Regions from separate parts of the Aquincola agrisoli genome, predicted to be linked through region 2. Evidence: riboswitches for the same ligand, from Rfam matches in the RefSeq annotation. Region 2 holds a riboswitch; the other holds the start of a gene.
What was found. Region 2 has a riboswitch for glycine ahead of V4F39_RS26755 (trimeric intracellular cation channel family protein). Riboswitches for the same ligand answer to the same signal wherever they lie in the genome.
Positions count from the first base shown of each region.

Region 1: another riboswitch for glycine. It lies ahead of V4F39_RS23535 (D-amino acid dehydrogenase); the one in region 2 lies ahead of V4F39_RS26755 (trimeric intracellular cation channel family protein).

Region 1 covers NZ_JAZIBG010000049.1:153,728-168,096, reverse strand. Annotated here, with positions in the region: gene V4F39_RS23580 (hypothetical protein) at 129-341, shown strand; gene V4F39_RS23575 (M12 family metallopeptidase) at 342-1,394, opposite strand; gene V4F39_RS23570 (ABC transporter ATP-binding protein) at 1,594-2,346, shown strand; gene V4F39_RS23565 (ABC transporter permease) at 2,336-3,148, shown strand; gene V4F39_RS23560 (ABC transporter substrate-binding protein) at 3,229-4,239, shown strand; gene V4F39_RS23555 (phosphatase PAP2 family protein) at 4,306-4,968, shown strand; gene V4F39_RS23550 (alpha/beta hydrolase) at 4,984-5,838, opposite strand; gene V4F39_RS23545 (NnrU family protein) at 5,855-6,433, opposite strand; gene V4F39_RS23540 (LapA family protein) at 6,474-6,983, opposite strand; glycine riboswitch at 7,104-7,193, shown strand; gene V4F39_RS23535 (D-amino acid dehydrogenase) at 7,388-8,686, shown strand; gene V4F39_RS23530 (MarR family winged helix-turn-helix transcriptional regulator) at 8,791-9,237, shown strand; gene V4F39_RS23525 (SDR family NAD(P)-dependent oxidoreductase) at 9,297-10,049, shown strand; gene serA (phosphoglycerate dehydrogenase) at 10,128-11,360, shown strand; gene V4F39_RS23515 (gamma carbonic anhydrase family protein) at 11,517-12,044, shown strand; gene V4F39_RS23510 (Spy/CpxP family protein refolding chaperone) at 12,172-12,666, shown strand; gene V4F39_RS23505 (response regulator transcription factor) at 12,683-13,384, shown strand; gene V4F39_RS23500 (sensor histidine kinase) at 13,381-14,369, shown strand, end outside.
Region 2 covers NZ_JAZIBG010000058.1:63,420-77,788, forward strand. Annotated here, with positions in the region: gene V4F39_RS26720 (AraC family transcriptional regulator) at 1-727, opposite strand, end outside; gene V4F39_RS26725 (FAD-dependent monooxygenase) at 853-2,004, shown strand; gene V4F39_RS26730 (DUF3616 domain-containing protein) at 2,042-3,049, opposite strand; gene V4F39_RS26735 (SDR family NAD(P)-dependent oxidoreductase) at 3,172-3,963, shown strand; gene V4F39_RS26740 (ATP-dependent nuclease) at 3,989-5,812, opposite strand; gene kynA (tryptophan 2,3-dioxygenase) at 5,948-6,787, opposite strand; gene V4F39_RS26750 (alpha/beta hydrolase) at 6,828-7,700, opposite strand; glycine riboswitch at 7,989-8,077, shown strand; glycine riboswitch at 8,085-8,175, shown strand; gene V4F39_RS26755 (trimeric intracellular cation channel family protein) at 8,294-8,908, shown strand; gene V4F39_RS26760 (penicillin-binding protein 1A) at 8,999-11,239, shown strand; gene V4F39_RS26765 (MFS transporter) at 11,274-12,635, opposite strand; gene benD (benzoate diol dehydrogenase BenD) at 12,660-13,454, opposite strand; gene benC (benzoate 1,2-dioxygenase electron transfer component BenC) at 13,451-14,369, opposite strand, start outside.

The DNA of each region.
Region 1 (14,369 bases), on a different contig from region 2:
CGCTGCGCGACAGCCAACCCCCAGGCATTCGGGGGGTGTGAAGTGTGTCGCATCGACCTCGGGATTCACGAGGCGTTGACGATCGGTTCACATTCACACTGCAACGACACCCTGCCGAGGCTGCCGCCATGAATGCTCCGACCGCCCGCTCCCTGCTGTTTCGCCGCTGGAAGAACACGCCCGCACCGAAGCCCCTCGATCCGGCCGACATGGGGGCCGAGTTCGGCCTCAACCTGCGGCTCGAGCACCAGGCCGAGGAGGCGCTGCACGCCACGGCCGTCCAGGCACGCACCGGCAGCGGCATCGGCTGGATGACGCTGCTGCAGCGCCGCCGCGCCTGATCACCGCCGCTTGACGCCGATCGTGTAGCGGCCGGTGCCGCTGCTGCGATCGTAGTGGCGGATCTGGACGAAGTACTCGCCTGGCATCAGCTCGGCGGAGATGCGCGGGTTGAGCCCGTAGCCGCTGTCGTCGTCCTCCGCGATCAAGGCCGTCGGGCTGCCCGGCCCGAAAAGCTTCATGTAGACATCCGTCCGGCCGCGGGTGTCGATTTCGTAGGACGCCTCCCGGTCCGCCGTGAAGCGGAATACATCCTCCTCGCCGGGCTGCCCGATGTTCTCCTCCAGGCGCGGCCCACCGACGGCAAGCGCGATCGCCGCCTCCATGCCCGGCTTGGCCTTGGGGTACATCTTGGCGCCGGAGATGAACGCCTTGTCGAGCGCCGACAGCGTCTCGTTGGCCTGCGTGGCGACCCCGTTGAGCGTCCATTCCGCCGGGAACGCATACAACATGATCGACGCCGGATCGAACTCCGTGCCGTTGATCTGATCGACCGAATACTTCTTGAAGACGTTGTGGCGCACGGTCGCCTCGTCCCAGAAGTTGGGCGGGCCCGCGAGGGCGGCGATCACCGCCGGCTCGTTCCACTGGATGCCGCCGTCCGGGTTCGCGTGTTCATGGCCGAGCCCAATGGCATGGCCGAACTCGTGCGCCGCGGTGCCGCCATCGAGGAACCCGAGGTTCATCGTCGCCTGGTTCAGCGGCACGCTGCGGGCATCGGTGCCGATGGTCGACCAGGCGCCGTCGCTGGCGTCGAAGCTGATGCGGATCTCGGCATCGGGTGCGTTGTCGAACTGGAAGCGCAGGTTGGCCACCGCCTGCCACCAGCCGGCCTGCTCGCGCGCGACGGCCTGTTCGGCCGCCGTGCCGCCCATGAAGCGCACCCGCAGCGTCGAGCCGTTGAGCCAGTTGGTGCCGCGGATGCCGACGGCACGCAGGCGGCCGCCGACGCCCACCGCCTGCGGGCGCGGGCGCATCAGGTTGCGAGGCAGGATGAAGTCGTAGCAGCACTTGGCGGCAGGACGGAAGGGCCTGTTTTCCGGGTTCAGCGACATGGGAACCTCCGAGCGGGCCGTTCGGGCCCGTGGCTCTTTGACCTTAGGCAATGGTGGCGCGCGCGGCCATGGGACGGGCGCTGCAATGTAGGGGCCTCCAATGAGGGATGGCCCGCTGCGGCATCATGCCTGCTATGAGACGCCGTACCGGACTGCAGTTGCAACCCGCCCGCCTGGCGCGCCAGCGGCCCGCCGCGCGGTGAGTGCCGCGGCCATCGCCCTTCGACACGTCAGCCGCCGCTACGCCAACGGCGTGCAGGCCTTGGCCGACGTGAGCCTGCAGGCCGCACCGGGTGCGTTCGTCAGCCTGCTTGGGCCTTCCGGCTGCGGCAAGAGCACCGTGCTGCGCCTGCTGGCCGGGCTGGACGCGCCGAGCAGCGGCCAGGTGCAGCGGCCGGCGGACGGCGTCGGCTACGTGTTCCAGGATCCCACGCTGATGCCCTGGGCCAGCGTGGAGGCCAACGTGCGCCTGCCGCTGCGGTTGCGCCACGCCCCGCGCGCCGCGGCCGACGCGGCGGTGCGCGAGGCGCTGCAGGCCGTGGGCCTCGCCGACTTCGCCCGCGCGCTGCCGCGCGAGCTGTCCGGCGGCATGAGGATGCGGGCCTCGATCGCGCGGGCGATGGTCACCCGGCCCTCGCTGCTGCTGCTCGACGAGCCCTTTGCGGCACTCGACGAGATCACCCGCTTCCGGCTGAACCAGGAGCTGCTCGGGCTGTGGCAGCGCGACGCCTTCACCGCGCTCTTCGTGACGCACAGCGTCTACGAGGCGGTGTTCCTCAGCCAGCGCGTCGTGGTGATGGGCGCGCGGCCCGGCCGGGTGGTCCGGGAGATCACCGTCGACGCGCCCTACCCGCGCGACGCCGGCTTCCGGGCAACGGCGGCCTATGCCCGCGCCTGCGCCGAGGTCGCCGCCGCCCTCGAACAGGCCACCGAGGGCGCCGATGCCCGCTGACCGTGGTGCCGCCCGGCGGCCGGAACCGCGGTGGCTGCGCTGGGTGGTGCCTGCCGCCGTGGCCCTGGCGGCCCTGGGCGGCTGGGAGGCCGCGGTGCGGATCTACGAGCTGCCGCAGTACCTGCTGCCCGGCCCGGTGCTGGTGGGCAAGACGCTGTGGGCCCACGCCGGCTCGCTGATGGCGAGCTGGTGGTTCACGCTGAAGATCACGCTCGGCGCGCTCGCCCTGGCGGTGCTCGGCGGCGTGCTGCTGGGCGGCCTGTTCGCCGTGTCGCGCTGGGTGGAGCTGAGCCTGTTCCCCTTCGCCGTCGTGCTCCAGGTGACCCCCGTCATCGCGATCGCGCCGCTGATCCTGATCTTCGTCGACAGCACCACGGCCGCGCTGCTGCTGTGCGCCTGGATCGTCGCGTTCTTCCCCATCCTCGCGAACACCGTCGTCGGCCTGCGCAGCGCGGACGCGCGGCTGCGCGACCTGTTCCGGCTGTACCGCGCCACGCCGTGGCAGACGCTGGTGCACCTGCTGGTGCCCTCGGCGCTGCCGTACTTCCTCGCCGGGCTTCGGGTGGCGGCCGGGCTGGCGCTGGTGGGCGCGGTCGTCGCGGAGTTCACCGCGGGCGCCGCCGGGCGGGAAACGGGGCTGGCCTCGCGCATCCTGGAGGCGAGCTTCCGCACCGAGATTCCAAAGATGTTCGCCGCGCTGGTGTTGGTCTCGCTGACCGGCATCGCGCTGTACGGGCTGACGCTGCTGCTGTCGCGATGGCTGCTGGGGCGCTGGCACGACAGTGAACGCCCGCTCGACTGACCCGCCCTGCCGGCGGGGCGTCCTGTTACGAACGCCGCGCCGCTGGCTATAGTCGCGCACCTCCAGCACGCGCTTCCACCATGCCGTACCGTGCCCTCGCTCTGTCCGCCCTGTGCCTCGCCGCGTTCGCCGCCCAGGCGCAGACCAAGGTGGTCTTCGCCACCAACTGGAAGGCCCAGGCCGCCCACGGCGGCTTCTACCAGGCGGTCGCCGACGGCACGTACAAGCGAATGGGCCTGGAGGTCGAGATCCGCCAGGGCGGGCCGCAGGTCAACAACCGGCCGCTGCTGCCGGCCGGCAAGATCGACTTCCTGATGACCGGCAACCTGCTGCACAGCTTCGACAACGTGAAGAACGGCGTGCCGGTGGTGGTGGTCGCGTCGATGTTCCAGAAGGATCCGCAGGCCCTGTTCGCCCACCCCGGCCAGGGCTATGGCCAGTTCGCGGACCTGAAGAACGCACCCACGGCGTTCATCGCGAAGGACGCCCAGTTCTCGTGGTGGAGCTGGCTCAAAGCCGACTACGGCTTCAGGGACGAACGGCTGAAGCCCTACAACTACAACCTCGGCCCCTTCCTGGCCGACAAGAAGAGCATCCAGCAGGGCTACGCCGTCGAGGAGCCGATCTCGATCGAGAAGCAGGGCGGGTTCAAGCCGCTGACCTTCCTGCTCGCCGACCACGGCTACAGCACCTACAGCACGACCATCGAGGCGCGGCTGGACACGGTGAAGCAACAGCCGGAGCTGATCAGCAGCTTCGTCAACGCCTCGGTGCTCGGCTGGGTGAACTACCTTTACGGCGACCGCCGCCGCGCCGATGCGCTGATCAAGCGCGACAACCCGGAGATGACCGACGAGATGATCGGCCGGTCGGTCGCGCTGATGAAGGAGCTCGGCATCGTCGACTCCGGCGACGCGCTGACGCTGGGTATCGGTGCGATGAAGCCCGAACGCATCAAGGACTTCCACGACAAGATGGTCAGGGCCGGCCTCTACAAGCCGGGCGAGGTGGACTTGTCCAAAGTGGCGACGCTGCAATTTGTCAACAAAGGCGTGGGCCTAGACCTGAAAAAGCAGCTGGGCGGCAAGTAAGCTTCCGGGTTTTCCCCCAAAGCTCTGGCCGGCCATGAGCCGGCCTTCTTGTTGCCGACGCGATCGATGACCTTGTTCTGGAACACCGTCACCCGCCTGGGTGAAGCCCAGTTGCTGCTGCCGGCGCTGCTCGCGGCCACCGCCTGGCTGGCCCTGCGGGCCCGGGCTCCGCGCGTCGCCCTGACCTGGCTGGGCGCGACGGGCGTCGCGGCGGCGATCACCACCGTCACCAAGATCGCCTTCATCGGCTGGGGCATCGGCTATGCGCCGCTGGACTTCACTGGCATCTCCGGCCATGCGATGTTCGCCGCGGCGATCCTGCCGCTGTTGGCGCGCGAGGCGGTCGGCGCGGCGCATCCGCGCTGGCATGGGCCCGCCGTCGGGATCGGCCTCGCGCTGGCCGCGCTCGTCGCGGTGTCGCGCGTGGAGGTGTACGCCCATTCCCCGTCCGAAAGCTGGGCCGGTTTCCTGCTCGGCGCCGGCGCCAGCGTGGCGGCGCTGTCGCTGGTGCACATGCCCAGGACGAGCGCGCCGAAGAAGCTCATCCTGCTGCTCGGCGCCTGGCTGCTGGTGGCGGTGCCGGGCGCGCCGGCTTCGCGCACGCACGACTGGGTCACGGCGATCTCGATCGGCCTGGCGGGCCGCGACGCGCCCTACACCCGCCAGATGATGCACCGCGACTGGCAGCTGCAGCGCAACGGCGCGCAACGGTACGGCGCCGCCCGGTGACGCGGCCGCGGCCGGTTACGGCGGCTGGATCGCCGCGCGCAGTGCATCCAGGTAGGCGGGGAACGACTGCAGGTCACCGTGGCCTGCCCCTTCGATGCGTTGCAGCGTGACGCCCGGCAGCGCCTTCGCCAGCGCTTCGCTGTGCGCCAGCGGGATCAGCGCGTCGCGGTCGCCGTGCAGCAGTTGCACCCGCGTGCGCGAGCCCGCGAGCTGCACCAGCGCCAGGTCGGTCTGCAGCGGATAGCGCAGCAGCACCGACGGCACCAGCGGGTACTGCTCGGCCGCCATCGCGACCATGCTGCGGTACGGGGAGATCAGCACCAGGGCGTCCGGCCGCCGCTCCGGCGGCAGCGCTGCCGCGAGCGAGGCCGCGAGCCCTGTGCCCAGCGACCGGCCCACGAACACGACGCGGCGGCCCTCATAGGCCGGTGCGATGGCCTGCCACGCGGCCTGCACGTCGGCCAGCAGCTGCGCCTCGCTTTCGATCGCCCCGGTGCTCTTGCCGAAGCCCCGGTAATCGGGCATGAAGAGGTCGACGTTCAGCGCGCGGTAGAAGTCCAGGTTGACGAACCAGCGCTCCAGGTTGCCCGCGTTGCCGTGCAGGAAGAACACCACCCCCTGCGGATCCGGCCGGCGCAGGTGAAGCGCGTTCAGACGGGCCCCCGGCACGTCGACGAACACCTCGTGCACGTCCGCCGGCAGCGCGAAGCGGTGGGTGGCCGGCAGCGGGGTCGGCTGGAAGATCAGCCCTTCCTGGCCCCACCACAGCTTGGCCAGGACGGCGCCGTAGCCCAGCAGCAGCAGCGCAAGCAGGACGCCGAGCGCACGCGGCAGCGCCGTGCGCCATCCCCCGCGCTGGGCGATCACCACCGGCCGGCGCCTGCCGTCAACCGAGCGGGGCGATGCCGATCAGCCACTCGTGCGCCCAGAACGCAAACACGGCCCACGCCGCCGCACCGGCCGCCACGGCGCGGAGCGTGCCGCCCGCCGTGCCGGGTGGGTAGGTCACCCCCGCCGCGCGGTCGCGCCGCCGCGACACGGCATACAGCACGATCGCCCACGCCAGGAAGCTGCCGAACAGCAACACGTCGGCCACGGTGCCGTTGGCCAGCAGGTGGGCGAAGGCCCAGACCTTGACGCCCAGCACCATCGGGTGGTGCAGCCGGGCCTTGAGCGCATTGCGCGGCACGTAGGCCGCCGCGATCAGGATGAACGACAGCAGCGTGAGCAACGCGGCCGCGTGGCGCATGCCGAGCGGCGGCACCCACAGCCACATCGGTGCCGCGCGGGTCTGGCCGTAGCCCCAGACGATCAGTACCAGCCCCGCGAGCGACACCAGCGAATACAGGCCCTTCCAGGCCTTCTCGCCGCGTGCGGCGATCTGCCGGCTGCGCCATTGCGGCGCGAAGATGCGCACCGAGTGCAGGCCGAGGAACAACAGCAGTCCGGCGATCAGGGCGGTCATGGCGGGCGGGGGCTGGCGGGTTGCGGCGCGAACGCCGGTGTCAGAAGCGGGAGCGGTCGGCGAGGGCCGGGCTCGTGAGCGCCTGGCCGCGCTCGAGCCGGTCCTCGAGTTCGCCCAGCGAGGCCGCCACCGCGTTGGCGCTCTGCTCGAAGGCCGTGCGCTGGCGGTCCTCGAACTGCTCCATCCGCTGCACCAGCGCGGCACGGGTCTGCTCGGTGGACTGCGCGATGCGCAGCGTTTCCGCGGCGATGAAGCTGCGCAGCTCGGTGAAGCGGGACGCCTCGGCGGTGTCGGCCAGGGCGCGCTGCGCCTGCAGTTCCTTGTTGAGGCGGCGCTGCTCCATCAGCAGCGTGGCCTGCAGCGAGATCGCCCAGACCACGAACACCACGCTCAGCAGCGCGACGAGGCCCAGCATGATCAGGCCCAGCGGCGCCTCGACCGTCGTGAAGCCGAGGTACAGCGACGTGGGCGTCGCGAAGGCGGTCCAGTTCAGCAGCGCGAAGCCGGCGGTCAATGCCAGCACGGCGAGCACGAGCAACGTACGACTCATGGTTTTCTCCTTGTCGATCCCGAGCCGCCAACGGCGGTCCGGGGGGCGAGTGTCGCCGCAAGCGACCCTGGCCGGGTGTCGGACAACACGCCGTCGGCGGCGATCGCAACTCTAGAATGCCCGCTGGATTCAGGAGAGCGCATGCACCCGTGCATGCCGCCGAAGGCGCAACCTCCCATGCACGCTCAGGCTCCGTACTGAATCCGAAGTTGGCCGACGCTGGAGAGCGAAGCCCCCCGGGGCTTCCACCGAAGGAGCAACGCGCGCCGCCCGTGAAGGGCCGCCGCGGAATCTCTCAGGTACCGAGGACAGCGGGAGCGGCACGAGAGGCCCGATGGCCGCACGCCCCGGCGCGCGGCAGTCACCGCTCGTTCCCTCCCGACGATGCGTACCCAGAGGTTCAGATGAAAGTGATCGTTCTTGGCGCCGGCGTGACCGGCGTGACTTCGGCTTGGTTCCTGCGCCAGGCCGGCCACGAGGTGACCGTGGTCGACCGGCAGCCCGCTGCCGGCCTGGAGACCAGCTTCGCCAACGGCGGGCAGGTCTCCGTCTCCCACGCCGAGCCGTGGGCCAACCCCGGTGCACCGCTGAAGGTGCTGAAGTGGCTCGCCCGCGAGGATGCGCCGCTGCTGTTCCGGCTGCGGCCCGACGCGCAGCAATGGCTGTGGGGCCTGCAGTTCCTGCGTGAATGCACGCCGGCACGCACCCGGCACAACATCCGCCAGATCGTGAACCTCGGGCTCTACAGCCGCACGACGCTGCAGCAGCTGCGCCAGCAGCTCGCCCTGCCCTACGACCACCTGGCGAAGGGCATCCTGCACTTCTACACGAGCCAGAAGGAGTTCGACGCCGCGCAGGCGCCGGCGCAGGTGATGCGCGACCACGGCTGCGAGCTCGACATGAAGACCGCCGACGAATGCGTGCAGATCGAACCCGCGCTGGCGCAGTGCCGCGACAAGATCGTCGGCGGCAGCATGACCCCCAGCGACGAGTCGGGCGACGCCCACGCCTTCACGCAGGCGCTGGCGCTGCACGCGCAGGCCGCGGGCGTGCGTTTCCTCCACGACACGCGCATCGTCGGCGTCGAGCGCGAGGGCCAGCGCCTGGCGGCCGTGCGCGTCGCGGACGCGCAGGGCATCGTCAGCCGCCTGGAGGCCGACGGCTTCGTGCTCTGCATGGGCTCCTTCAGCGCGGACTTCGCGCGGCAGCTGGGCATCGCGCTGCGCATCTACCCGGCCAAGGGCTACTCGGTCACGCTGCCGGTGATCGACCCGTCGCAGGCCTACACCGTGTCGCTGACGGACGACGAGTACAAGCTCGTCTTCTCGCGCCTGGGCAACCGCCTGCGCATCGCCGGCACCGCCGAACTCAACGGCTACGACACCAGCCTGAACCTGGTGCGCTGCGAGGCCATCGTGCGCCGCACCCGCGAGCTGTTCCCGGGCATGACGGACGGCCGCAACGCCCGCTTCTGGACCGGGCTGCGTCCGGCCACGCCGTCGAACGTGCCCTACATCGGCCGCTCGAAGATCGACAACCTCTTCCTCAACACCGGCCACGGCACGCTCGGCTGGACGCATTCGTGCGGCTCGGGCCGCGCGATCGCCGACATCGTCGGCGGCCAGAGGCCGGAGGTGGACTTCGCGTTCTGCGGCATGGACGAACCCGGCGCCGGCGGGCGGTTCGCGCTGCGCGGCGCCTGACGCTCGCGCGTGGTTCGGCAGGGCAATTGGTTGATCACATCAACGGTATGCCCTCTATATGATGCGGGCTCGTCCGGTACAAGAAGCCCCACGGAGACGCCCTCATGCCCGCCACGCCGAGCCCCGACGACGACCTGCTGGAACCCGTGATCAGCCTCTTCGGCGGCTATCGCGCCTGGATGCAGCAGGCGCTGCGCGAGCAGGGCATCGCCGCGAGCCCGCTGGAGCTGCGGCTGCTCGCCATCGTGGCGGCCGGCAGCGGCCTCACCCAGCAGCAGCTCGTGCTGGAGACCGGCCGGGACAAGGCCCAGGTCACGCGGATGGTGGCGCACCTGGTGCAGTCCGGCCTGCTGCAGCGGCAAGCCGACCCGCTCGACGGCCGCTGCTGGCGGCTCAGCCTCACCGAGGCGGGCAAGGCCGCGAACCGCACGATGAACCGGCATCGCAAGCGCCTGGCGGCCTCGCTGGTCGCCGGCTTCACCGAGGACGAACGTGCGCAGCTGGCCGGGCTGCTCGGGCGCATGCGCACCCGGCTGCCCACGCCGCGCTGACGCCCGCCCCGCGGCGCCCGCTTTACAGTGCGGCGCAACCGCATTCCGAGGACCTGCCCATGACCACCGTACTCGTCACCGGCGCCAGCGCCGGTTTCGGCCTGGCCATCGCCGAGCGCTTCCTGGCCGATGGCGCCCGCGTCATCGCCGCCGCCCGCCGCGTCGAGCGGCTCGAGGCGCTGGCCGCGCGCCACCCGGGCCGCGTGCTGGCCCTGCCGCTCGACGTGACCGACCGTCCGGCCACCGCCGCGGCCCTGGCCGCGCTGCCGGCCGAGTTCGCCGAGATCGACGTGCTCGTCAACAACGCGGGCCTCGCGCTCGGCCTCGCGCCGGCCCACCAGGCCGAGATGGACGACTGGGAGCGCATGATCGCGACCAACTGCGCGGGCCTCGCCAACGTGACGCGGGCCGTGCTGCCCGGCATGGTGGCCCGCCGGCGCGGCAGCGTGATCAACATCGGCTCCATCGCCGGCGAGGTGCCCTACCCGGGCGGCAACGTCTATGGCGCCACCAAGGCCTTCGTGCACCAGTTCACCCACAACCTGAACGCCGACCTGGTGGGCACCGGCGTGCGCGCCACCTGCGTCGAGCCCGGCCTGGTGGGCGGCACCGAGTTCTCCAACGTGCGCTTCAACGGCGACGACACCAAGGCGGCGTCGGTCTATGCCGGCACGCAGCCGCTGACGGCCGAGGACATCGCCGAGACGGTGCACTGGCTCGCCTCGCGTCCGCCGCACGTGACGATCAACGCGATCTCGATGATGCCCAACTGCCAGTCCTTCGGGCCGCTGACGATCAAGCGCAACGGCTAAGGCCGCATGGCCCCACCGGCGGCGCAGTCAAGCACCATTGCCCACAATCACGGCCCCCTTTCCGAACCGCATTCACCGATGACACAGCGCCTTTCCGTCGCCAAGGACAAGCTCAAGTTCGTGCTGCTCGAGGGCATCCACGCCACGGCGGTGGAGGCGCTGCAGTCCGACGGCTACACGCAGATCGTCACGTCGCCCAAGGCGCTGTCGGGCGATGCGCTGGTCGAGACGATCCGCGACGCGCACTTCCTCGGGATCCGCTCGCGCACCAACCTCACCGCCGAGGTGCTGGCGCAGGCGCCCAAGCTGGCCGCCGTGGGCTGCTTCTGCATCGGCACCAACCAGGTCGACCTGCTGGCCGCGATGCGCCAGGGCGTGCCGGTGTTCAACGCGCCGTTCTCCAACACCCGCAGCGTGGCCGAGCTGGTGCTGGCCGAGACCATCCTGCTGATGCGCGGCATCCCGCAGAAGAACGCGCAGCAGCACCGCGGCGGCTGGGACAAGAGCGCCGCCGGCTCCTACGAGGTGCGCGGCAAGACGCTGGGCATCGTCGGCTACGGCCACATCGGCACGCAGATCGGCGTGCTCGCCGAGCAGCTCGGCATGCAGGTGGTGTTCCACGACATCGAGGCCAAGCTCACGCTGGGCAACGCGCGCCAGCTCGCGTCGCTCGACGAGCTGCTCGCCGCCGCCGACGTGGTGACGCTGCACGTGCCGGAGACCGAGGGCACGAAGGACCTGATCGGCGCGGCGCAGCTCGCCCGCATGAAGCCGGGCAGCCATCTGATCAATGCGTCGCGCGGCACGGTGGTCGACATCGACGCGCTGGCCGACGCGCTGGCGCGCAAGCACCTCGCCGGCGCGGCGATCGACGTGTTCCCGGTCGAGCCCAAGGGCAACGACGCGGTGTTCGAGTCGCCGCTCACGCGGTTCGAGAACGTGATCCTCACGCCGCACATCGGCGGCTCCACCGCCGAGGCGCAGGCCAACATCGGCCGCGAGGTGGCGGCCAAGCTGATCCGCTACAGCAACAACGGCTCCACCGTCTCGGCCGTCAACTTCCCCGAGGTGGCGCTGCCCGAGCACACCGGCCGCAGCCGGCTGCTGCACATCCACCGCAACGTGCCGGGCGTGCTGGCCCATGTGAACGAACGCTTCTCGCAGGCCGGCATCAACATCGCCGCGCAGTACCTGCGCACCAACGACGAGGTCGGCTACGTGGTGATCGACGTCGACAGCGCCACCAGCGATGCCGCGTTGAGCCAGCTCTGCAGCGTGCCTGGCACGATCCGGTGCCGCGTGTTGTATTGAGCCCCCAAGCTCGCTGGCGCTCGCTACCCCCCGAGGGGGCCGTTCGCCAGCGGACCGGCGCAGCCGGATCCGCGGCTTTTGCTGGGTCCTGCCGCGCGCGAGGCGCAGCTAGGATGGCGTGATCGGGGCGTGGGCCTCGTGACAGGAGCATGCCGAATGGCCATCTATGAACTCGACGACCTCCGGCCCCGCATTGCGAGCACCGCCTGGGTGGCCGACAGCGCCCAGGTGATCGGCAACGTCACGCTGGACGAAGGCGCCAGCGTGTGGTTCGGCTCGGTGGTCCGGGGCGACAGCGCGGACACGGTGCGCATCGGCCGCAACAGCAACATCCAGGAGAACAGCGTGCTGCACTCCGACCCCGGCAAGCCGCTGACGATCGGCGACAACGTGACCATCGGCCACATGGTGATGCTGCACGGCTGCACCATCGGCGACGGCTCGCTGGTGGGCATCGGCGCCGTGGTGCTCAACGGCGCGAAGATCGGCAAGGGCTGCCTGGTGGGCGCCGGCTCGCTGGTCACCGAGGGCAAGGAGTTCCCCGACGGCTCGATGATCATCGGCAGCCCCGCCAAGGCGGTGAAGACGCTGTCGCCCGAGCAGATCGCCGGGCTCGAGCGCAGCGCCCGGCACTACGTGGGCAACGCCGCGCGCTTTCGCGACGGGTTGAAGAAGATCGGCTGAACGGCCCCGGCGACGGCGCGGCCGTTCCCGTTGAAAAGAAACGCAACACGCCGATACCGTGCCGAAAGGACACGTCCCTGATCGGCGGACACCATGGCCCCATCGCAACTTCCTCGATGAGCCACAGATGAAAGCCTGGATCCAACGCACCCTCGTCGGCGTCTTCGGCGCCAGCGTCCTCTTCGGCGGTCTGGCCGCCTGCTCGCACCGCTTCGAAGGCCACGGCGGCTGGGCGCAGCACAGCCCCGAAGACCGCGCGAAGCACCGCGCCCGGATGGTCGAGCGCGTGGCCGCCAAGCTCGAGCTCGACGCCGCGCAGAAGGCCAAGCTCGACACCCTCGCCAGCACGCTGCAGGCGCAGCGCCAGGCGGTGATGGGCGGCACCACCCACCCGCGCGCCGAGATGCAGGCGCTGGTGGCGGGCAGCACCTTCGACCGCGCCCGTGCGCAGTCGCTGGTGCAGGAGAAGGCGCAGGCCCTCCAGGCGGCCAGCCCGGCCGTCATCGCCGCGATGGCGGACTTCTACGACAGCCTGCGCCCGGAGCAGCAGCAGAAGGTGCGCGAGTTCATGGCGCGCCGCGGCGGCCGCGGCCACGGGCCGGGCCACGGACCGCGCGGCTGACACACGCCCCCGCCCCATGCGCCGCCTGCTGCTGATCGACGACGACGAGCAACTGGCCGCTCCGCTGGCGGCCTTCTTCCGCCGTTTCGACTGCGAGCTGCAGGCGGCCACCACGCCCAGCGCCGGGCTCGCGCTGCTGCGCGCCGGGCGCTTCGACGCCGCCATCCTCGACGTGATGCTGCCGGAGATGGACGGCTTCGCGCTGTGCCGCACGATCCGCCATGAAAGCGACGTGCCCATCGTGATGCTGACGGCGCGCGGCGACGTGATGGACCGGGTGATCGGCCTCGAGCTCGGCGCCGACGACTACCTGCCCAAGCCCTTCGAGCCGCGCGAACTGCTCGCGCGGCTGCAGACGGTGTGGCGCCGCAGCGGCGACCGCGGCACGGCCGCGGCGCCCGTGCCGGCTGCCGATGGCCGTGTGCTGCGCTTCGACGGCCTGGTGATCGACCTCGACCGCCGCCAGGTGCTGCGCGGCGAGCTGCCGGTGGAGCTCACCGGCACGGAATTCGAGCTGCTGGTGCTGCTGGCGCGCGAGCCGCAGAAGGTCTTCCATCGCGACGAGATCCTCGAGCGGTTGCGCGGCCAGGCCGCCGAAGACCTCTTCACCCGCGCCGTCGACATCCTCGTGAGCCGGCTGCGCAAGAAGCTGGAGCCGCTGGACTGCATCAAGACGCTGCGCGGCGTCGGCTACGCCTTCGCCGGCGGGCGGCCGTGAGCGTTCCCCCCGGCGGCACACGCGCACCGCGCTGGCGCAGCCGCTGGCAGGGTGCACGGGCGCGGCTGTCGTACTCGCTGCGCTGGCGGCTGGTCGGGCTCTTCGTGCTGCTGGCACTGGCCACCGTGGTGGTCTTCGTCGTGGGCATGCAGCAGGTGATGCGCGGCGGCTGGCGCGATTACGCGCGCCCGCTCGCCAAGCACTACCTGGACCTCGCGGTGGCCGACCTCGGCACGCCCCCCTCCATCGACAAGGCCGCCGCGATGGCGGCACGGCTGCCGCTGCACATCCGGATCGACGGGCCCACGGTGCAGTGGGATTCCGACCCAGGCCGCCCCCCGGCCGAAGCGCGCCGCTGGCGCGGCCGCGGCGCGGAAGCCGACGACGGCGGCGCTTGGCAGACCCGGGTGCTCGCCGACGGCCACCGCGTGACCTTCCGCCTGGCGCAGCCGCCGCACGAGCTGCGGGCACGGGGCTTCGGCTGGGCCACGCTCGGCGTGCTGCTGCTGCTGGTGGCGATCGCCTGGCGCGGCGTCAGCCGGCTGCTGCGCCCGATCGAAGGCATCCGCGCCGGCGTGCAGCGCTACGGCCAGGGCGATTTCTCCACGCCCATCGCGATGCAGCGGCGCGACGAGCTGGGCCTGCTCGCGCGGCAGGTCGACACGATGGCGGCCGACCTGCAGCGCATGCTCGAAGCCAAGCGCGGGCTGCTGCTGGCCATCAGCCACGAACTGCGCAGCCCGCTGACCCGCGCCCGCGTGCACGCCGAGCTGGTCGAGGACGGCCCCGCCCGCGACGGCCTGCTGCGCGACCTGGGCGAGATGCGCGACCTGATCGCCGACCTGCTCGACAGCGAGCGCCTGGCGGCCGGCCATGCGGCGCTGCAGACCGAGCCCACCGACCTGGCCGCGCTGGTGCGCGACGCCGCGGCCGACGCGCCGCCGGGCACCGTCGCGCTGGCGCTCGAAGACGGCCTGCCGCCGAT
Region 2 (14,369 bases):
GCTCGCTGAAGCGCGAGCGCGACATGCCCGCCTGCGCGGCCAGCGACTCGACCGTCCAGCCCTGCTGCGGTGCGCGGTGGATGGCCATGATGGCGCGCGCGATCGCCGGATCGCCCAGCCCGCGCAGCCAGCCTTCGCCGGTGCCGGCGGCCTTGCCCAGGTGCTCGCGCAGGAGGTTGATCAGCAGCAGCTCGCCCATGCGCGCGGCCGAGGCGCGCCAGCCGGGCCGCCGGTCGAGTGTTTCGGTGACCAGCGCCTCCATGGTGCTGGCCAGGCTGCCGGCGATGGGCAGCGCCGAGGCCCGGATGTGGACCAGCGGCGGCAGGAGGCCGAAGACCGCATGCCGGCAATAGGCCGAGAACCACACCAGTGCCGAGAACATGTCGGTGGCCGCGCCGCCGCCGCCGTGCGCGAACACCAGCGGGTTCTCGTCGAGCGGCCCGACGGCATGGCGGGCGATCATCGTGGCGAACGGCACCGGGCTCACACCCGGTGCGGAGGCGATGGTGTGCGCGGCGCCCAGCGGCAGCATCAGCAGGTCGCCGGGCTCGGCGCGCACGGGGCGGGCGCCGGCCAGCGTGATCCAGAACGGCGCGCCGCGGGCCATGCGGATCATCGCGCCCGACACGCCTTCGGAACGCAGCGCCCACGGCGCCGAGAGCTCGAATCGCGCGGTGACGGCCCCCTCCGATCGGCAGATGGAGAGCACTTCGCTCAGGACGTCCATGGATCGGCGGGGCGGGGCAGGCTGGGACGAATGGTGCCCAATGCGGGCGTCTCGGCGGTTGAGGGCCGGGTGGCGCCTGCAAACAATGCAGTCCATCTTATCGGCAGCCTTCACGGAGAACGGACATGGCGGCACTCAGGATCGGCATCGTCGGCGCGGGCATCGGCGGCCTGGCAGCGGCCAACGCGCTGCATCGCGGCGGGCATGACGTGACAGTGTTCGAGCAGAGCCAGCGGTTCCTGCGCGTGGGCGCCGACATCAACCTCACGCCCAACGCCGTGCGCGCGCTCGACGGCCTGGGCGAGGGCATCGCCCAGGCGGTGCGCGCCTCGGCCGCGCGGCCCACGCACCGCATCAGCCGCACCTGGGATACCGGCGAGGAAACCTCGCGCCTGCCGATGGGCGACCAGGCCGAGCGCCAGTACGGCGCGCCGCAGCTCACCATCCACCGCGCCGACCTGCTGGCCGCGCTGGCCGAGGCCTTCCCGGCGCAGCGGGTGCGTTTTGCCACGCGCGCGCAGCTGATCGAGCCGCAGGCCGGCGGCGTGGCCGTGCGCTTCGCCGACGACAGCGAGGCGACGCAGCTCGACGTGCTGGTGGGCGCCGACGGCATCCACTCGGTGGTGCGCAGCGCGATGTTCGGCGCCGAGCGCCCGCGCTTCACCGGCGTCGTGGCCTTCCGCGCCGTGGTGCCCACCGAGCGCGTGAAGCACCTGCCCGACATCGCGGCCTTCACCAAGTGGTGGGGCCCGAACCCCGAGAGCCAGATCGTCACCTTCCCGCTCAACCAGGGGCGCGACACGTTCATCTTCGCGACCACCGCGCAGGATTCTTGGCACGAGGAGTCGTGGACCACGCCGGGCAGCGTGGACGAGTTGCGCGGCTTCTATGCGGGCTTCCACCCCGATGCGCGCGCGCTGCTGGACGCGTGCGACACCGTGCTGAAGACCGCGCTGTACGAGCGCGACCCGCTGCCGCACTGGGCGCAGGGCCCCCTGGTGCTGCTGGGCGACGCCTGCCACCCGATGATGCCGTTCATGGCGCAGGGCGCCGGCACCGCGATCGAGGACGCCGTGGTGCTGTCGCGCTGCCTCGCCGGGCTCGCGTCGGCCGCCGAGGTGCCGGCCGCGCTGCGCCGCTACGAGGCGATGAGGCGGGAGCGCGCCAGCCAGATCCAGGTCGGCTCGCGCGGCAACAACTGGCTGCGTGCTGGCGGCAACGCCGACTGGGTGTACGGCTACGACGCCTGGGGCGTGCCCCTGCCGGCGGCGGCCTGAGGCAGGGCGGCGCACGCCGGCGCGGGGCGCGGCGCTTTCAGCGTGCGGCGGCCGGCGGCAGCTCGGCGCTGCGGAAGGCCTGCTGCGCGGCCGGCCGGTCCTTGCAGGCGATGCCCGCGGTTTCCACGCCGCCGTCGTCGCTGAGGATCTGGAGCCGGCCGTCGGGCCATGCGAACAGCGCCTCCGGCCGCAGGCCGGCCAGTGCGCTGCCGTCGGCGAGCACAGGCGCATCGCCAGGCTGGCCGCTCCAGCGGTAGAGCGAGAAGGCGCCGCGGTCGGCGGTGGGGCCGGCGACGATCCAGTACACATCGCCCACGCGCTCGATGCTGCGGACGCCGCGCTGGCGCAGGCCCAGCAGCAGCGGCTCGCCGATGCGGGCGGGGCGGCCGGCCAGCACGTCGTCGGGATTCAGCAGCGGCACCAGCAGCGCCTGGCCGTTGGGGATGGGGTTGCGCAGGCCGATCCACAGCCCGCCGCCGGGCCGCGCCGCCAGCCCCTCGATGTTGAGGCCGCCCGGCGCTTCGGGGGCGAGGCGTGCGGCCTCCGCGAGCTTGAAGCGCTGCAGGCCGGGCGCGGCCAGCAGGTCGTCGAGCAGGCCGAGGTAGGGCGCGCCCGCCGGCACCAGTGAGGGCGGGGCGGAAGCGGCCGATGCCGGGGGCGCCACGATGTCGGTGGCGAAGAAGCGGTGGCGGTCGGGCCGGGGCTTGCCGTCCTTGTTGCGGCCGTGGGAAGCGATCCAGTAGATGCGGCGGCCGACGACGGCCGCACCTTCGATGTCGGACTCCTTCTTGCCCGTGCCGAGGAAGCCGGCCATCGGCCACTGCGCGACGGCCTTCGGCTCGCCGCGGCGGAACACGCGCAGCGTGTTGTCCTCGTCCCCGGCCACGGCGAAGTGCCGTGCGTCGAGCGCCTCGGCGGCGGAGGCGTCGCAGAGGCCTTGGTAGGTGGCGGCAGCCTGGCCAGCCGCCGCGGCGAGCCCGGCGGCGCAGGTGAGGAGCGCCGCCGCGGAGCGTGCGGCCAGGCGGTGCGTTCGGGTTCGTGTCATGCCGATGTGCAGTGGGATGGACCCGCAGCGGACCGGGGGATCGGGCGGGGCGCCGCAAGGTCGGAGGCGTCAAGGATAGAGTGCCCGCCTCCATCCCACCTCATCGAACGAGAGGACGCGCCATGCACATCGACCTTCGCGGCAAGACCGCCATCGTCACCGGTTCCACGCTCGGCATCGGGCTCGCAGCGGCCAAGGGGCTCGCCGGCACGGGTGCGCGCGTCATCGTCAACGGGCGCAAGCAGCCCGCGGTCGACGAGGCGCTGGCCGCCATTCGGCAGGCGGTGCCGGGCGCCGACGTGGCCGGCTTCGCGGGCGACCTGGGCACGGCCGAGGGTTGCGAGGCGCTGGTGCAGGCGTATCCGCGCTGCGACATCCTCGTCAACAACCTCGGCATCTTCGGGCCGCAGGACTTCTTCGAGACGCCCGATGCCGAGTGGCAGCGCTTCTTCGAGGTCAACGTGATGTCGGGCGTGCGCCTGTCGCGCGCCTACCTGCCGGGCATGGCGGCACAAGGCTGGGGCCGCGTGGTGTTCCTGTCGTCGGAGTCGGGGCTGAACATCCCGGCCGACATGATCCATTACGGCTTCACGAAGACGGCCGTGTTGTCCATCGCGCGCGGCCTGGCCAAGCGCATGGCGGGCACGGGGGTGACGGTCAACTCGGTGCTGCCCGGCCCCACGCTGTCCGAGGGCGTGGCCGAGATGCTGAAGGAAGAAACCGCGAAGACCGGCAAGACGCTGGAGGAGGCCGGCGCCGATTTCGTGAAGGCGCACCGGCCCTCGTCCATCCTGCAGCGCGCGGCCACGGTGGAAGAAGTGGCGAACATGATCGTCTACGCCTGTTCGAAGCAGGCCTCGGCCACGACGGGCGCGGCGCTGCGGGTGGACGGGGGGGTGGTGGACAGTCTCTAGCCCGCGGGTCGAACGGGGGCAAGCGTCAGCCTTCGCTCTCCGTCTCCAGCCTGCCGGGTGTTTCGTCGGGGGCACCGGCAAGGAAGAGCTGAGCCAGCAAGTCCAGCTTTTGCCCGACCTCCGCTGGGATGCTGGCAAGTGGTGCGTGAACCACCAGACGATGCAGTTCGCCCTTCTTCAACAGCATAGGGCCGCCCAGCACAAGCACCAGTTGCCTGAAGAACGTCTCTGCAACGAGGCTCAGCTTGCGGCGCTCGGTCTTGGCTTCCCAGACCAGGCGTGCCGCGTCTGCTGGCAGGCCTTGCCATGCGCGGAAGTCGTCCTGGTTGCCATCGAACACCAACTCGCCGATGACTTCTGCCAGTACTTGGTCGATGGCGCCCTGTACCTGTTGCGTGAACAGATCCTCTGCGGGGTACTGACCGGCTGCATAGCTCCGGAGCAGGTCGGGGGTGATGAAGTAGTTTTCAGCCTCGTAACGTTTCCAGTAGCGGATGGCCAGCGCGCCTTCGTCCTTGTCTTGGCGGGCTTGGCCATCGTTGTCGAGAATGGCCAGGCCTTTCAGGTTCGGCAGCAAGTTGCGCAAGCCATTGAAGTGTTCGCGCGGTGTGATGCCGAAGCCGCCTTCCACACGTTCCAACTCGGCTGCGACATCCTGCAGAGGGTAGTTGTTCTGCACATAGAACGAGTTGATCCGCTCGTCCCAGAGCGCTGCCACTGGATGGCCCAAGCGCTCGGCGAGCGCCCGCAACATGTCCACATCCGTGCCGCCTTCTACGTACAGAACGTAGCCCCGCTCTCGGGCTTTGACGTAGTGTTCGGCACCGAAATGCTTAAGGCTATTCCGGATGTCCTTCTTCTGTGCCAGGTCGTCCGCGCGGCCTTCGAGGAGCAGCGTCAAGTTGTTGTCCAGCGCTTCGTCCAGGATGACTTCGGAGTGCGTCACCATCACAACCTGCGAGCCGTTCTCGCTGGCGATGTCGCGCAGCAGCACATACACCTGCTTTTGCCTGAGTATCTCCAGGTGGGCGTCCGGCTCATCCACCAGCAGCACGCTGCGCTTGTGAGAGTAGAGGTACGCGAACACCAGCAGCATCTGCAGAAATCCACGGCCGGCCGACGACACGTCAAGCATCTCCTTGACGCCCGGCTGCCTGTACTGCAAAGCAATGCTGCCGCGCGCCGTTTCGAGCGGTGTGTCCAGCTCGACGTTAAACAAGCGCCGCATCAGCGCCACGATACGGCGCCAGTCTTCGGCAGACGACTTCACGACGGAAAGGCACAGGTTGCGCAGCACGTCCGCCGTGCGTCCCTGGCCAAGCAGTACGTCCACGCGGCCGGGCTGCAGGATCGGTTCCTCGGTATCGAGGCCGGACATCGGGTATAGGAGTTCGACCTTCAGGCCGGCGGCATGCGCGATCAGATCGAGGTCGGTAGCTACGGCCGCATCGGGCGTGCAATACACCAGTTCGTCGCCCTGGTTGCGGAATCGCATGGGCAACGCCCGAATGTCCCCCCTGAACTCCACGCCTACGGTGATGACCAGGGGGATGTCCTTGTTGCCTCTGCGCACATTGGTGTTGTGCCAGAAGAAGCGGGTGCGCTGTACCGGCACAGCGACGATGTTCAGTCTGTTCAGCGAGGTGGCCGTCCGCTCCTTGGCGGACGAGTCGCGGCGCACGTCGAACCATGTTCGTACAGCCTGCGCCCACAACGCCAGGGCCTGGATGGCACTGGTCTTGCCGCAGTTGTTGGGGCCGATGAGCACTGCGGGGTGGTCCAGTTCGATGCGCTGCCGTTCGCCGAAGCGCTTGAAGTTTTCGATCTCAAGGTAGTGCAGGAGACGCATGGCTGTGTCTGCAGTTCGAACGGATGGCGAGAAGTCGGCGGAGATCGCCGTGGCAACCAGCCAGCAGCAGGCCACTGAAGACGTCGGCGCTGGCATCGGCGCCTGATTGTCTCGGATGTTGAGCCAGGGCCCAGCCTACAAATCCGTCCGCAGCCGCCAAAGCTCCGGGAACAGCACCACGTCGAGCATCTTGCGCAGGTAGCTCACGCCGCCGGTGCCGCCGGTGCCGCGCTTGAAGCCGATGACACGCTCGACCGTGGTGACGTGGCGGAAGCGCCAGAGGCGGAAGGCGTCTTCGAGGTCGGTGAGCTTCTCGCCGAGCTGGTACAGGTCCCAGTAATGCTCGGGGTCGCGGTAGACCGTGAGCCAGGCCTGCTCCACCTCGTCGCTCGCCTGGTAGGGCTGCGTCCAGTCGCGGTCGAGGTGGCCGGCAGGCACTGGCAGCCCGCGGCGGGCCAGCAGGCGCAGCGCCTCGTCGTACAGCGAAGGCGCCTGCCAGGCCGCTTCCACCATCGCCAGCAGCTCGGGCCGGTGCGCGTGCGGCTTGAGCATCGCGGCGTTCTTGTTGCCGAGCATGAACTCGATGCAGCGGTACTGCGCGCTCTGGAAGCCGCTGGATTGCGCCAGGTAAGGCCGCATGGCGGTGTACTCGGGCGGCGTCATCGTTGCCAGCACCGTCCAGGCGCTGACGAGCTGCTCCATGATGCGGCTCACCCGCGCCAGCATCTTGAAGGCTGGCGCCATGCGTTCCTCGGCGATGCAGCCCAACGCCGCGTGCAGCTCGTGCAGCATCAGCTTCATCCACAGCTCGCTGGTCTGGTGCTGCACGATGAAGAGCATCTCGTCGTGCGCGGGTGACAGCGGTTGCTGCGCATTCAGGATGCGGTCGAGCTGCAGGTAGTCGCCGTAGCTCATCGAGCGGCTGAAATCGAGCTGGGCGCCTTCCTCGGCGACGATGCGTTGGGTGTCTTGCATGGTGGTGCTGCGGTGAGCCCCGGGCCGGCCTGTTCGGGCGTCAGGCCACCCCGAGGCGTTGGGCGATCCAGCGGCACAGCGGGCTGGCCGGGTCCTCGAAACCGTGGATCGCGGAGAAGTGGTGCGCGCCGGGCTGCGAAAGCAGCTCGCCGGGGTTGCCGGCGCGCTGCCACGCCTCGGCGTACAGCCGCGACTGGCGTTCGAACTCGGGCGACTCCGCGCCGCCCCAGCTGATGAGCGCCGGCGTGGCGCAGGGCCGTACGTTGAAGGCGGGCGAGTTGCGGCGGATGACGCCGTCGTCGAGCTGGATCAGCGGCTGCAGGTAGCTGTAGCGCAGCGGCTGCAGGTCGAACAGGCCGCTGACCAGCACCGCACCCACGAAGGGATCGGTGGGCAGGCCGTAATCCTCGGCCCAGCGCGTCTGCAGGCTCATCGCGGTGAGGTGGCCGCCGGCCGAATGGCCGCCGATCGCCACGCGCGTGGGGTCGCCGCCATGTTCGCCGATGTGGCGCAGCACCCAGGCCAGCGCGGCGCGCGTTTGCCGCACCACCTCGTCCATCGACACGTAGGGGCACAGCTCGTAGTTCGTCACCACGGTGGTGATGCCCAGGGCTTGCAGCCCGAGCGCGACGCAGCTGAATTCCTTCGACGACAGCGCGCGCCAGTAGCCGCCGTGGATGAAGACGAACACCGGTGCGCCGGGCTGCGCGGCCGGGAAGATGTCGAGCGTTTCGGCCAGCGTGGGGCCGAAGGGCACGTCGAGGGTGCAGCGCAGCGTCTCACGCGCGAGGCGGCTGCGGTCGACGTAGTGCCGCAGCTCGGCGGCCGGGTCGGTGACGCCGGTGCTGGTGTTGTACTGGGCGTCGATCTCGGGCTGGGTGGCGAATTGGCGGTAGAGGGTCGAATGGGCCATGTCGGAAGCTCTGTGTAGCGGTGTACGGGAGGGTTCACGGGCCGGCACTTCTTGACCAGTGCCTCGTGATCGTAGCCGCCGCGTCGCTGCCGCTGCGGCAGGCGCCGTTGAGCAGCGACTGCGAGAGGTGGTCGAAGAAATGGCTGGAGCGCCATCCGCGGTTCGTCACTCCCGAGCCGTTCATCTGGACAGGGCAAAGCCGCCTTGGCGACCGCTGCGGGTTACGTACAGAACGGAGCGGCGCGCTGCACTAGCGACGTCCACGGCTGTCGCTCTAGCCTACAATGGATGCTCTCTGCGGGAGAGCGGGGCCGTAGCGCCTCCACCGAAGGCGCAAGCTCCCATCATCGCTCAGGTAGCAGGACCGCAGCAGAACATCGCCGACTGGAGAGCGGCCCGGCGCGTGACCTGCGCTCCGAGGCCCACCGAAGGGGCAAGCTGCATTGGCAGCTCAAACTCTCAGGTAAAAGGACAGGGGGAGAGGCGTTTTCGGCCGCGCGTCAGGCGCGGGCGACCCTGTCTGGATTTCCTGTGCTGTTCTTTCCACTCGCCTCTGGCGGCGCACCTTGCTCGTCACCATTTCAGGTGCAGGCATGTTGACGTTCATCTACCTCGTCGCCATCGTTGCCGAAGGCATGTCCGGAGCCCTGGCCGCTGGCCGGCGAAACATGGACGTTTTCGGTGTTGCTGTCATCGCATTCGTCACTGCGCTGGGGGGCGGCACGGTCAGAGACGTGATCTTGGGCCGCTTTCCAATTGGTTGGACTCAGCATCCAGAGTACGTCGGTCTTGTCATCGCCGCAGGCTTATTGACCACGTTGATTGCTCGGCACATGCACAAGCTTCGGCGCTTGTTTCTTGTGGTTGACGCGATGGGACTTGTCGCGTTTTCGCTGATCGGGTGTGAAGTCGCGTTGCGCCTGGGCTATTCAATACCTCTGGTCATCATGTCGGGAATGATCACCGGCATCTGTGGCGGGGTGCTGCGCGATGTGTTGTGCAACCACGTGCCCGTGGTGTTCCAACGCGAGCTCTATGCCAGCGTGTCGGTTGTTGTGTGTTGCCTGTTCTTGGGCCTCGATGCCCTCGGTCTTGGCGAGACGGTCAGTACCGTGTCGAGCTTCGCGGTGGGTCTGACGCTTCGAATGCTTGCGATAGGGAGAGGGTGGAGGCTGCCCACGTTCTCGTACCAGCAACGGTGGGAGTAAGTGTTGTCGCACCCCTACTGCCCTGCCTTGCGTTCTCGTCTCAAGTCCAGCCCGTTCCTGCGAGCGGCTGCCGGCGTTCTGCTTGGGGCCATGGTCAGCTTCAGCCTAGGCAGCGCTTACGTGTTGCACGGTCTATGGACGCAATTGCCCTCCGTTCTTCTTTTGGCCGACTACCAGCCGGCACTGCCTATGCGTATTTACGCACGTGACGGTTCGCTGTTGGCGGAGTACGGCCAGGAGCGCCGCGAACTGGTCGCCATCGAGGATATGCCGGCTCGATTAAAGCAGGCGCTGCTTGCAATCGAAGACGCTAATTTCTATGAGCATGGGGCGGTCGACTTCACCGGACTCACCCGCGCCATGCTCAGCAACTTTCGCGCTGGTGAGCACGCGCAGGGCGGCAGCACGATCACAATGCAAGTTGCTCGCCTCTTCTTTCTCAGCCGCGTGAAGACGTACTCGCGCAAGCTGACGGAGATCATGTTGGCGTACAAACTTGAGTCGACGTACAGCAAGGACAAGTTGCTGGAGTTGTACATGAATCAGGTTTACCTTGGTGAACGGGCCTACGGCTTTGCCGCCGCCTCGTCCGTGTACTTTGACAAGACCCTGGACCAACTGTCCGTCGCTGAAGCTGCCATGTTGGCTGGCCTGCCAAAGGCCCCGTCAGCTTACAACCCTGTGGCCAATCGGGAGCGCGCCACGGCGCGCCAGCATTACATCCTTCGGCGCATGCACGAACTCGGCCACCTCGACACGGCTGAACTTGAGGCGGCGCTTGCGGAGGATCTTGTCCTTCGGCCCAAATCCGAAGGCGCGAACGCAGACGCGGCGTTCGCCGTGGAGCAGGCGCGGAAGTTGATGGTGGATCGCTTCGGGGAGGACGCCTACGTCATCGGCCTGGACGTGGTGACAACCATCAGCCCCGAGGCACAACGCGCGGCCAATCGGGAGCTGCGTGCCGGCTTGCTTCGCGCGCAGGAAGCTCGAGGCTATGGCGGACCGGAAGGGCACATTGAACTGCCGCCACTCAACGAAGATGCCGGCACCCTGCGTCGCCTGCTCGCACCGTGGCCGGATAGCAAAGATTTGCGCGCAGCGGTAGTGGTGAGGGCGTCGCCGCAACGTGGCATTCACGCTCGCCTGCGTGACGGCAGCGACGTGCACGTGGAAACAAGGTCGCTTGATGCCAGTGCACGAGCCGCTCTACTGGGAACCACCTTCACAAAACGAAAAATCGCGCCCGGTGCCATCGTTCGTGTGACAGCGCGCGGCGATGGCGGATGGCGGCTGACCGAGGTTCCTGGAATGGAGGGGGCGTTGGTCTCCATGGACGTCAAGACAGGAGAGATTCTCGCGTTAACGGGCGGGTTCGATTTCGCGCGGAACAGGTTCGACCACGCTGTGCAAGCCGAAAGGCAGCCCGGCTCAACCTTCAAACCGTTCGTCTTTTCGGCGGCTCTGGAAAAGGGTTACTTTCCCGGGACCGCCGTCGACGATTCCCGGCGTGTGGTCACGCCGGAGGTACGTGGACGGAAGGCTTGGAGCCCGCGAAACTACGGTAACCACTACGAGGGCTTCATCGATGCGCGTCGCGGCTTAGTTCGCTCCAAGAATCTAGTCGCAGTCAACTTGATGGAGGCTGCTGGCGTAGGCTACGTCAGCGAGTTTTCAACGCGTTTCGGCTTCCTTCCCGAGCGCAACCCTTCGCGCCTTCCCCTTGCCTTGGGTGCGGGTTCTACAACGCCGCTTCAGCTCACGCAGGCTTACGCTGTGTTCGCTAACAGCGGCCACTGGGTGCCGCCAATACTCATCAGCTCGGTGACGGAGCGACATGGGGACACCCTCTATAAAGCGCGTCCCCAACCTGGCGTTGCAGTGATCTCACCGCGCAACGCATACGTCATGGACAGCTTGTTGCGAGACACCGTGCGTCATGGCACTGGCCGGCGCGCAGCGGTGCTGAACCGCCCAGACATAGCTGGCAAGACGGGCACCTCCAACGACGCTCGCGACGCGTGGTTTGCGGGCTACGCTGGTGGGGTGGCCTCGGTTGTGTGGGTGGGGTATGACCAACCGCGAAGCCTCGGGAGGCAGGCGACGGGTGGAACGCTTGCACTGCCAATCTGGACAAGCTACATGAAAGTGGCGGTGCGAGACAGGCCCCCGCAGAAGCAAGAGAAACCCAGGGGCTTGGCCATCTCGAACGGCGATCTCGTGTACGCCGAGTACCTGGAGGGAGCCTGCGTCGACAACAAGTCTCCGTTCGTTCGACCCGAATTTGCGTGCGCCACGCCACTGCGGGCGTTCGACGGCAATTTAGTCGATTAAGCTTGGCACCACAGCATGGCCACTGAACGCTCTGTCACTTGCCGGCGACACCGCTGGCCAGTGGTGCCATGGAGGTGGCTGCGCCGTGCGCCTGTGCAGAACGCCCATGCTGGATGCAGCACACCGCAACTGCTGCAACCACTGCCGGCAAGCCGATCGCTAGGAAGTTGCTCTCCAGCGGCAAGCCCATTGCCACCAAGCTGCCAATCATGATGGGTGCGAGGATGGCACCGCTGCGCCCGACGCCCGAGGCCCACCCGATGCCGGTGGAGCGCATCGCCATCGGATAGTACTGGCCCACGTAGGCGTAGGTCACGATCTGCGTGCCGATCGTTGACGCGCCTGCCAGGCCAACCAGCACGAACAGGGCGGGTTGTGGCATGGGGTAGCCAAGCAATGTGATCGACACCGCTGCCAGCAAGTACATACCCACCAGCACGTACTTGATGTGGAAGCCGTCAGCCAGCCAGCCGCCGCCGATGGCACCGAACATGCCGCCGAAGTTCAGCACCAGCACGAAGGTCAGCGCCGAGCCCAACGTATAGCCGGCACCGGCCATCAGCTTGGTGAGCCAGGAGCTGAGCGCGTAGACCATGAACAGGCACATGAAGAAGGCGATCCAGAACATGATGGTGCTGAAGCCCCGGCCGTGCTGGAACAGCTTTCCGATGGGCGCGCCCGCATCACGGTCCTGCTTCGCCAGGTCGAAGGAGTCACCCGGCTGCGGACGGTAGCTCGGGTCCAGCCGACCGGCGATGGTCTGCAACCTGGCGTTCTGCCCCGTCTTGATCAGGAAGGGCATGGACTCGGGCACGGACCTCAGGATTACCGGGATCAGCAACACCGGCAGGCCGGCGGCCAGGAACACCGACTGCCATCCGTAGCGTTCGAGCAAGCCCTTGCCCACCACGGCCGCCAGCATGCCGCCCACTGCATAGCCGCTGAACATCAGCGTGACCATGGTGCTGCGGATCTTGCGTGGCGAATACTCCGTCATCTGCGCGACCACGTTCGGCATCACGCCGCCGATGCCCAGCCCGGCCAGGAATCGCATGACGCTGAAGGTGACCGGGTCGCTCGTGAGTCCGGCCGCCGCGGTGAACAGGCTGAACAGCGCGATGCAGATCGCGATCGCGCGGCGGCGGCCGATGCGGTCGGCGATCGTGCCAAGGAAGATGGCGCCGAACATCATGCCGAACAACGCCGAACTGACCATGAAACCCGCGTTGGTGGGGCTCACGCCCATCTCCTTCATGATCGACGGCAAGGCGATGCCGGCGACGGCCAGGTCGTAGCCGTCGAAGATGATGATCAGGGCGCACCAGAGCAGGATGCCCCGATGGAAGCCGTTGAACCTGGCTTCGTCCGCCAGCTTGTGCAGGTCGATGTGCTTCATGTTTGTCTCCGTGGACTTGTCTGCTCAGCCCAGGTCGCCACCGGCAACTGCCAGCACCGAGCCGGTAACGTACGAGGACTCGTCGGACGCGAAGAACAGGATCGGGGCCACCTGCTCGGCTATCGTCCCGTAGCGGTGCATCAAGCTGGAATTCTTGGTCTGGTCGACGACGCCCTGGTACCAGGCCGTCTCGGTGGCGGTCGGTTGGCTCGCTGGCGCCTGGTTACGCGGCACGCGCCGCGGTGGCGCGTCGGTGCCACCGGGGGCCGTGGCGTTGATGCGGATGCCGTTGCGGGCGTGTTCCATGGCCAGCGACGCGGTCAGCGCGTTCACGCCGCCCTTGGCCGCCGAGTACGGCGCGCGGTGCACGCCGCGTGTGGCCACCGACGACACGTTGACGATCACACCACGCTGCCGCTCCACCATGTGCGGCAGCACCGCACGGCAGCACCACAGCGTGGGGAACAGCGAGCGACGGACCTCGGCCTCTATCTGCTGCTCTTCGTAGTGCTCGTAGGGCTTGGCCCAGATGGTGCCGCCCACGTTGTTGACCAGCACGTCGATGCGGCCGAACTGCGCCAGGCATTGCGCCACGGCGTGTTGCGCGCCGGCATAGGTTTCGAGATCGGCGTGCGCCGAAGCGGCTTCGCCACCGGCCTCGCGGATCTGTGCGACCACCTCGTCAACGATGTCCGAGCGGTCCACGGCCAGCACCTGGCCGCCTTCGGCCCCGATGCGCAGCGCCACACCTTGCCCGATGCCCTGGGCCGCGCCGGTCACCAGCACGACCTTGTCCTGAAAGCGTTGTGCGGTGCTCATGTGGCCACCGCCTGGTTGGGCGTGAACTTCTCGTAATGGAAGCTGGCAGGCGTGATGGCCTCTGCCTTGAAGTACTTCTGCACGGCGTCCACCATCGGCGGCGGGCCACACAGGTACACATCGACGTTGCCGCCGTGCAGTGCTTGCGCAGGCATGTGCTGGGTCACATAGCCCTGCTGCGGATGCGTGGTCTGCGGGTCGGCCACGCAGGTGCCGTAGGTGAAGCCGGGAATGCGGCGGGCGTACGCCGCCAGCCGGTCGACCATCACCAGATCCTGATCGCGCGTGACGCCGTAGATCAGGTGCACGGGCTGCTGCGTGCCTTGCTCTGCCAGCACTTCCAGCATGGACAGGAACGGTGCCAGCCCCGTGCCGCCCGCCAGGAACAGCAGCGGCCGTGTGACGGCCCGCAGGTAGAAGCTACCCAACGGGCCGGTCATCTGCAGCGGCTGACCGGCCGTGGCAGCGCCGAGCCAGCTGCTCATCAGCCCACCAGGCACCTGCTTGACCATGAACGTCATGCGCTTGTTGCCCGGCGCGGAGCTGAACGAGTAGGAGCGGTGCTGCCCGCTGCCCGGCACGTCGATGTTCACGTACTGGCCGGGCAGGAACACGGGGGCCTCCGCCGGAACATCCAGCACCAGCTCGTAGGCCGCGTCGGCGAACGCCGTCACCTCACCGACCGCGGCCGCGAAGTGCGCGGTGCCGGTCTTGCAGGCTGTCGACGGCACGGGGACCGAGATCACGCAGTCCGACTTGGGGATCATCTGGCAGGTCAGCACCAGGCCTTCGTCGGCCTCGTCCTGTGTCAGCGCGTCTTCGATGTAGTCGTCGCCGAGGTCGTAGCGGCCGGCCTCTGCGCGGCACTTGCAGGTGCCGCACACGCCGTCGGAGCAATCCATCGGCAGGTTGATG